DNA from 3 places in the Citrobacter tructae genome. Region 3 is predicted to be linked to each of the others. Evidence: predicted binding sites of a transcription regulator. Region 3 holds the regulator's gene; each other region holds the start of a gene.

Region 1 (2,273 bases), 500 kb from region 3:
TTCTTTTTCATTTAGCATCACTTTCAGGCGCGGCATTGACTGCAGGCCATGCTGGCGATGTGTCTCTGAGCAGGCGGCTTCACACGTGTGGCAGCCGATGCAAAGAGTGGAGTCAGCAATTACAAAACGATTCACCAGGCATTCCTCAGGTGATAGTCATTTTTGACGAAAACATGTCTATCAAATGTCATTTTCGACATTTTTCGACATGCCCATTCCCTAAACCGTCGTGACGCAGCATACGCACCGCATCATGACTCAAGTGGGCACACCCGAGGTTCAAACCGGGCTATGTCCTTCTACCAGTTGGCTTAAATTCACTGGCATATTGTTTTCAACCGCGGTGTACAGGCTGTCGTAGACGCTGGCGATTTTTTCGAGATAGTGCTCCAGCACCTGTTCACGATCGCGGTTGCTGATACGCTCATCGACTTTGCCGTCGAGGGACAGTTGTGCCTGTGCAATCAACTGCTTATCTTCACCGTCTTTCGTTTCAACGTAGTACTCGATGGTATGGCTGTTAAAGCCGTCCGCCAGCGTGACGTAGATAACGAAGTGTTCAAACAGGACAAAGCACAGATCTTTGTCCGGCGCGCAGCTCATCGCATGATGCAAACGCGCTTTCGACAGGGTGATTCCCTGTACCAGCGAGTTGCAATAAATACGCCACTGGTCCTGTAGGCGACGGTGCCGTTCAGCGATGTAATCGGCTTTTTCGCTTATTTCCCAAATAGTCATGTCAGGTTACCCGTTTAGCAGAGACTGTCAGCTTTAAGCACGTTTCATGCCAACATTAAATGCCTTTAATTTCATTAAGATACAAAATCAAACAGTCGTGACGACATGTCATTTCGTCATCGTCGTCATTGTCACGGGTGAAAAAATTCAATCTGGCATGTTTTTTGCTTTTATAACGGCAACAACATGGGAGGCGATATGCACGAAATAACCCTCTGCCAACGGGCACTGGAATTGATTGAACAACAGGCCACACAACACGGTGCAAAACGGGTAACTGGGGTCTGGCTCAAAATTGGCGCATTTTCTTGCGTAGAAACCAGCGCTCTCGCCTTTTGTTTTGATCTGGTATGCCGTGGCACCCTTGCAGAAGGTTGTAAACTCCACCTCGAAGAACAAGAAGCCGAATGTTGGTGTGAAACTTGCCAGCAGTACGTCACATTGCTGACGCAGCGTGTGCGCCGTTGTCCGCAATGTCATAGCGATATGCTGAGAATCGTGGCCGATGACGGTCTGCAGATTCGACGAATTGAAATAGGCGATGCTGAAGATTAATAGATGCCGGATGGCGACTTGGCCATCCGGCAACAGATTTACTGTAAGTAAAAAAAGATCAGGAGTGAGCGATGTGTACGACATGTGGTTGCGCTGAAGGCAACCTTTATATAGAGGGTGATGAACATAACCCCCACTCGGCGTTTCGCAGCGCGCCATTTGCCCCGGCTGCTCGTCCGGCGCTGAATATTACCGGTGTAAAGACCTCCAATTTCACCCCAAGCCAAACTGAAGAAGGCGATTTACACTACGGTCATGGCGAAGCAGGTACCCACGCGCCTGGCATGAGCCAGCGCCGTATGCTGGAAGTGGAAATTGACGTGCTGGACAAAAACAACCGTCTGGCCGAGCGCAACCGCGCCCGCTTCGCCGCCCGTCAGCATCTGGTACTGAATCTCGTCTCCAGCCCAGGCTCTGGTAAAACGACGCTGTTGACCGAAACGCTGATGAAGCTGAAAGGCAGCGTGCCATGTGCGGTGATCGAAGGCGACCAGCAGACGGTGAACGATGCCGCCCGTATTCGCGCCACAGGCACCCCCGCCATCCAGGTGAACACGGGTAAAGGCTGCCATCTTGATGCACAAATGATTGCCGATGCCGCGCCGCGTTTACCGCTTGATGACAACGGTATTTTGTTTATCGAGAACGTCGGTAACCTGGTGTGCCCGGCGAGCTTCGATCTTGGCGAACGCCATAAAGTAGCGGTGCTTTCGGTCACCGAAGGCGAAGACAAGCCGCTGAAATACCCGCATATGTTTGCTGCCGCATCGCTGATGCTGCTCAACAAAGTCGACCTGCTGCCGTACCTCAATTTTGACGTTGAAAAGTGCATCGCCAGCGCCCGGGAAGTGAATCCAGAAATTGAAATCATCCTGATTTCCGCCACCAGCGGTGAAGGCATGGATCAATGGATATCCTGGCTGGAGACGCAGCGATGTGCATAGGTGTTCCGGGTCAAATCCGCACCATTGATGGCAACC
Region 2 (2,273 bases), 1.4 Mb from region 3:
GATGACCGCTTTACCGTCTGCGATCAGACGCGGATCTTTACCGAAGGTCATGTAAATACCGTTGGTGTACTGCGGGCCACCGGCGGCAGTCACCATCTCTTCGTTGACGATACAGTCGCCGGAGAAGAATTTGGCTTGTACGCCCTGCTCACGCATCTGGCGCACCAGCGGGCCCGCTTCCGGGTGGCAACCGCCGAAGAACACCACGTCCGGCTTCTGAGCGCCAATTTTGGTCACCAGCGCGTTAAAGTCTTTTTCACCGCGCGACAGCCCTTCATACATCACATCTTTCACTCCGCGCTTGGCCAGCGCAGCACGTGTCGCATCCGCCAGCCCCTGGCCGTAGGTATCTTTATCGTGAATAATCACCACTCGCTTGGCTTTCAGTTTATCGATGATGAAATTACTGGCGACATCCCCTTGTTGATCGTCACGGCCACACATACGGAACATGTCATTCATGCCGCGCTCGGTGATCAGCGGGTTAGTCGAACCAGGGGTAATAGCGATGATCCCCGCATCGCTGTAAACCTCTGAGGCTGGCATCGTAGAAGAAGAACAGAAGTGGCCAACAACAGCCTTCACTTTGTCCTGATCGACCAGTCGGTTTGCGACCGACACAGCCTGTTTCGGTTCACAGGCGTCATCGCCCTGCACCAGCTTGATTTTTTCGCCGTTGATCCCACCGGCAGCATTGATATCTTCCGCGGCCTGCGTCGCGCCGTGCCAGTACTGATCGCCGTAGGTAGCGTTTGGCCCGGTAAATGGCCCGGCTACGCCAATCACGATATCAGCCTGTGCGGGAAGCGCCGCCACCAGACAACCAGCCAACACAAGAGAAAGCGGACTTTTCATTAATTTCAGCGACATTATTATCTACCTTAGCAAAGAGGTTTATGCATAGCGGTGTGAAGCCGAACTATTGGCACGTTCACCAAACAAACGACATCCTGACAATATCCTGCTGATAACGGCGAGGTTTCCTTACGCTTTTCAGGCCAAATCATTAAGCAAAAGGGTTGCCAACTTTGCGCGCCATTGCGTAGATTTCGACAATTTTGAGTATAGAGCGCCGTTTTACGGCTTCCGGCGCAATGACGTGAAATTACGGAGGGGATCACATCTCGTTAACAATAAAGTACATAAATAATGCAATAGTCACGCTTTGCGTATTTTTGCTGCAAAATGTACGGGTTATGGTAGCTGATGGTGCAATTTGGTTTCGCCAACGGATGTTTTGCGGCAACAGTGGTAAGCCTTCCTTATAGCCCCCTGCCTGTCACAACGCCCCGTTCCTTGTCACATCACACCGTTGCTTAAAGTTGTGTAAATGTAAATCGTTTAAACTTTGCCATTATTGTAAGTGCTAGTGATTATCATTTATTGTACGCGAGCCAAAAGAACGAGCGCCTGCTCGGGTCACTGTACGTTCCAATTACTCTGGGATATAAACGATGAATGCTCTGCCTCGCACCGGACTGCGCCGTATCACGCTTGCATCTGCCATGATCCTTTCCGTCAGCCTGCCGGCTTTCGCGCAAGATGCGTTAACGCTTTATACCACCCGTGAACCGGGTTTGATCCAACCCCTGCTCGATAGCTGGACAAAAACCAGCGGTATAAAAGTGAGCACGGTGTATATCAAGGATGGCATGCTTGAGCGTGTGAAAGCGGAAGGTAAAAACTCCCCGGCCGACCTGTTAATGACCGTCGATGCCGGTAATCTCATCGATTTAGTCGAAGCGGGCGTGACGCAACCGGTACAGTCCGAAGCACTCAAAGCCGCCATTCCGGCCAATCTACGCGGTGCAGATAACCAGTGGTTTGCGCTTTCCATGCGCGCACGTGTGCTCTACGCCGAAAAATCATTGCCTATCGATAACTGGCATTATGAGCAGCTCGCCAGCCCCGAGTACAAAGGCAAAGTCTGTATCCGTTCTGGACAGCATCCGTATAACACCGCGTTAATTGCTGCCATGATTGCCCACCACGGTGAAGCCAAAACAGAAGAATGGCTGCGCGGCGTGAAAGCTAACCTGGCGCGTAAAGCAACCGGCGGCGATCGTGACGTTGCCCGCGATATCCTCGGCGGTATTTGTGATATTGGCCTGGCCAACTCCTATTACATCGGTCATATGAAAAATGCCAAAGAAGGCAGCGATGCGCGCCAGTGGGGCGATGCCATTAAAGTGGTTAAACCGACCTTTGAGAAAGGCGGCACCCACGTCAATATCAGCGGTGCTGCCGTGGCCCGCTACGCACCCAACAAAGCC
Region 3 (2,273 bases):
TGTTTTGTTAACTGCCGAGCCAGTTTATCAATTAAACCGTCAATGGCGGCGTACATATCCTGACCTTCCGCGCTGGCATGAATTTCGCCACCGTTTACATGCAGTGTTGCATCCGAGATGTGTGTCACCTTCTCCACTTTCAACACAATATAGACCTGATTAATCCGGTCGAAATATTGCTCAAGTTTGGCGAACTTTGTGTTTACAAAGTCGCGCAGGGCTTCAGTGATTTCGACGTTGTTTCCAGTGATGTTGAGCTGCATAGTGTCTTCCTTATCGGTTGGGTCAGACCAGCTGTTTGCGCTGGTTAGACGGCGGAATGGATAAAGACTCTCGGTACTTCGCAACGGTGCGGCGCGCCACCATGATACCCTGTTCTGACAGCATAGAGGTTAACTTGCTGTCACTCAGCGGTTTCGCAGGGTTCTCCGCAGCAATTAATTTCTTCACCAGCGCGCGTATCGCCGTGGATGAGGCTTCGCCTCCGCCTTCAGTGTTGACGTGGCTGGAAAAGAAATACTTGAGTTCAAAAATGCCGCGTGGACTGTGCAGATACTTTTGCGTGGTCACTCGGGAAATGGTCGATTCGTGCATTTCGACGGCTTGGGCGATATCCGCCAGCACCATCGGTTTCATAAATTCTTCGCCTTGCTCAAAGAAGGCCTGCTGCTGCTCAACGATACAGCGACTGACGCGCAACAGCGTGTCGTTGCGGCTTTCCAGACTTTTAATCAGCCACTTCGCATCCTGTAAATTTGTCCGAATAAACTGACTGTCGGCATCGTTGCGCGCACCATTGCACATGGCGGCATAGTGCTGATTAATCTGTAAGCGTGGAATGCTGTCACTGTTCAGTTCGACGACCCAACGATCGTTATGCTTGCGCACCAGTACATCCGGGATCACGTATTCCGGCTCACCGGTTTGGATCGACTGTCCGGGTCTCGGATCCAGCGACTGGATCAGATTGACGGCCTCTTTCAGAACATCTTCTTTTAACCGGGTCACGCGCATCAGCGAGCGGAAATCATGATTGGCTAACAGATCGAGGTGATCGCTGATGATAAGTCTTGCTTCTGCCAGCCACGGGGTAGTTTTGTCAAACTGCGACAATTGGATCAGTAAGCAATCGCGGAGATCTTTTGCCGCGACGCCAACGGGATCAAAACGTTGAACGCGTTTAAGCACGGCTTCGATTTCATCCATCCCGATGTCGTCATCGCCCATGCTTTCGAGAATATCGTCCAGAGAAACGGTGAGATACCCGGTTTCATCAACCGCATCAACAATTGACGTGGCAATGGCGCGATCGGTATCAGAGAACGGGGTTAATCCTACTTGCCACATCAGGTAATCCTGCAGTGACTGCGTGGTCTCACCCTGATACACAGGCAGTTCGTCATCGATGTAATCCCCGCTGGTGCCGGACGGCGTGCCTGCGGTGTAAATCTCATCCCAACTGGCATCAAGCGGCAGCTCTTCCGGCATCTCTTTTTGTTCGAGCGCATCTGCGGTGTCGAGGGAATCGCTGTCCTGTTTTTCCTGGGTATCAATTTCGTCGTGAAGATCGGTTTGCTCGAGCAGTGGGTTACTTTCCAGCGCTTGCTGAAGTTCTTGCTGAAGTTCCAGCGTGGACAACTGCAACAGACGGATAGCCTGTTGTAGCTGCGGCGTCATCGCCAGTTGTTGGCTAAGCCTAAGTTGCAAACCTTGCTTCATGTTCAGAGTTGTTTTCTCCTGCAGTAACGTGACGTCTTCTACCCTATCAGAGTCTGAAGTCTTCCCCAAGGTATACGCGTTTAACGTGCTCGTCTTGCAGTATTTCTGTTGGTGTGCCGTGTGCGATCAGGTGTCCCTGACTCACGATGTAGGCTCGCTCACAGACCGCCAGCGTTTCGCGAACGTTGTGGTCGGTAATCAGTACGCCCAGCCCACTGTCGCGCAGGTGTTCAATGATGCGTTTGATATCAATAACGGAGATGGGATCAACACCCGCAAACGGTTCATCCAGCAGGATAAATTTCGGATTTGCGGCCAGCGCGCGGGCGATTTCCACACGGCGTCGTTCACCCCCGGACAGTGACTGTCCCAGGCTGTCGCGCAGGTGTTCGATATGGAACTCTTCCATCAGTTCGTTGGCGCGATCTTCGCGCTGCTCGCTGGTAAGATCGTCACGAATTTGCAGTACCGCCATCAGGTTATCAAATACGCTCAGACGACGAAAAATAGAGGCTTCCTGCGGCAGGTAGCCGATGCCGCGACGGGCGCGAGCG

What was found. The regulator sigma-54, encoded in region 3, starts transcription at its own class of promoters, with help from an activator protein. The targets are predictions, from matches to a motif close to GTTGGCACANNTTTCGCTNT.
Region 1: a site for sigma-54 is predicted at 890-909, ahead of hypA (hydrogenase maturation nickel metallochaperone HypA). Genes of this name have one in related genera too.
Region 2: a site for sigma-54 is predicted at 1,008-1,027, ahead of E4Z61_RS03000 (branched-chain amino acid ABC transporter substrate-binding protein). Genes of this name have one in related genera too.

The regions. Positions count from the first base shown of each region.
Region 1 is NZ_CP038469.1:4,429,365-4,431,637, reverse strand. It holds gene hycB (formate hydrogenlyase subunit HycB) at 1-135, opposite strand, end outside; gene hycA (formate hydrogenlyase regulator HycA) at 280-738, opposite strand; gene hypA (hydrogenase maturation nickel metallochaperone HypA) at 937-1,293, shown strand; gene hypB (hydrogenase nickel incorporation protein HypB) at 1,365-2,237, shown strand; gene hypC (hydrogenase 3 maturation protein HypC) at 2,228-2,273, shown strand, end outside.
Region 2 is NZ_CP038469.1:507,963-510,235, reverse strand. It holds gene E4Z61_RS03000 (branched-chain amino acid ABC transporter substrate-binding protein) at 1-870, opposite strand, end outside; gene E4Z61_RS02995 (extracellular solute-binding protein) at 1,455-2,273, shown strand, end outside.
Region 3 is NZ_CP038469.1:3,927,429-3,929,701, forward strand. It holds gene hpf (ribosome hibernation promoting factor) at 1-263, opposite strand, end outside; gene rpoN (RNA polymerase factor sigma-54) at 286-1,719, opposite strand; gene lptB (LPS export ABC transporter ATP-binding protein) at 1,766-2,273, opposite strand, start outside.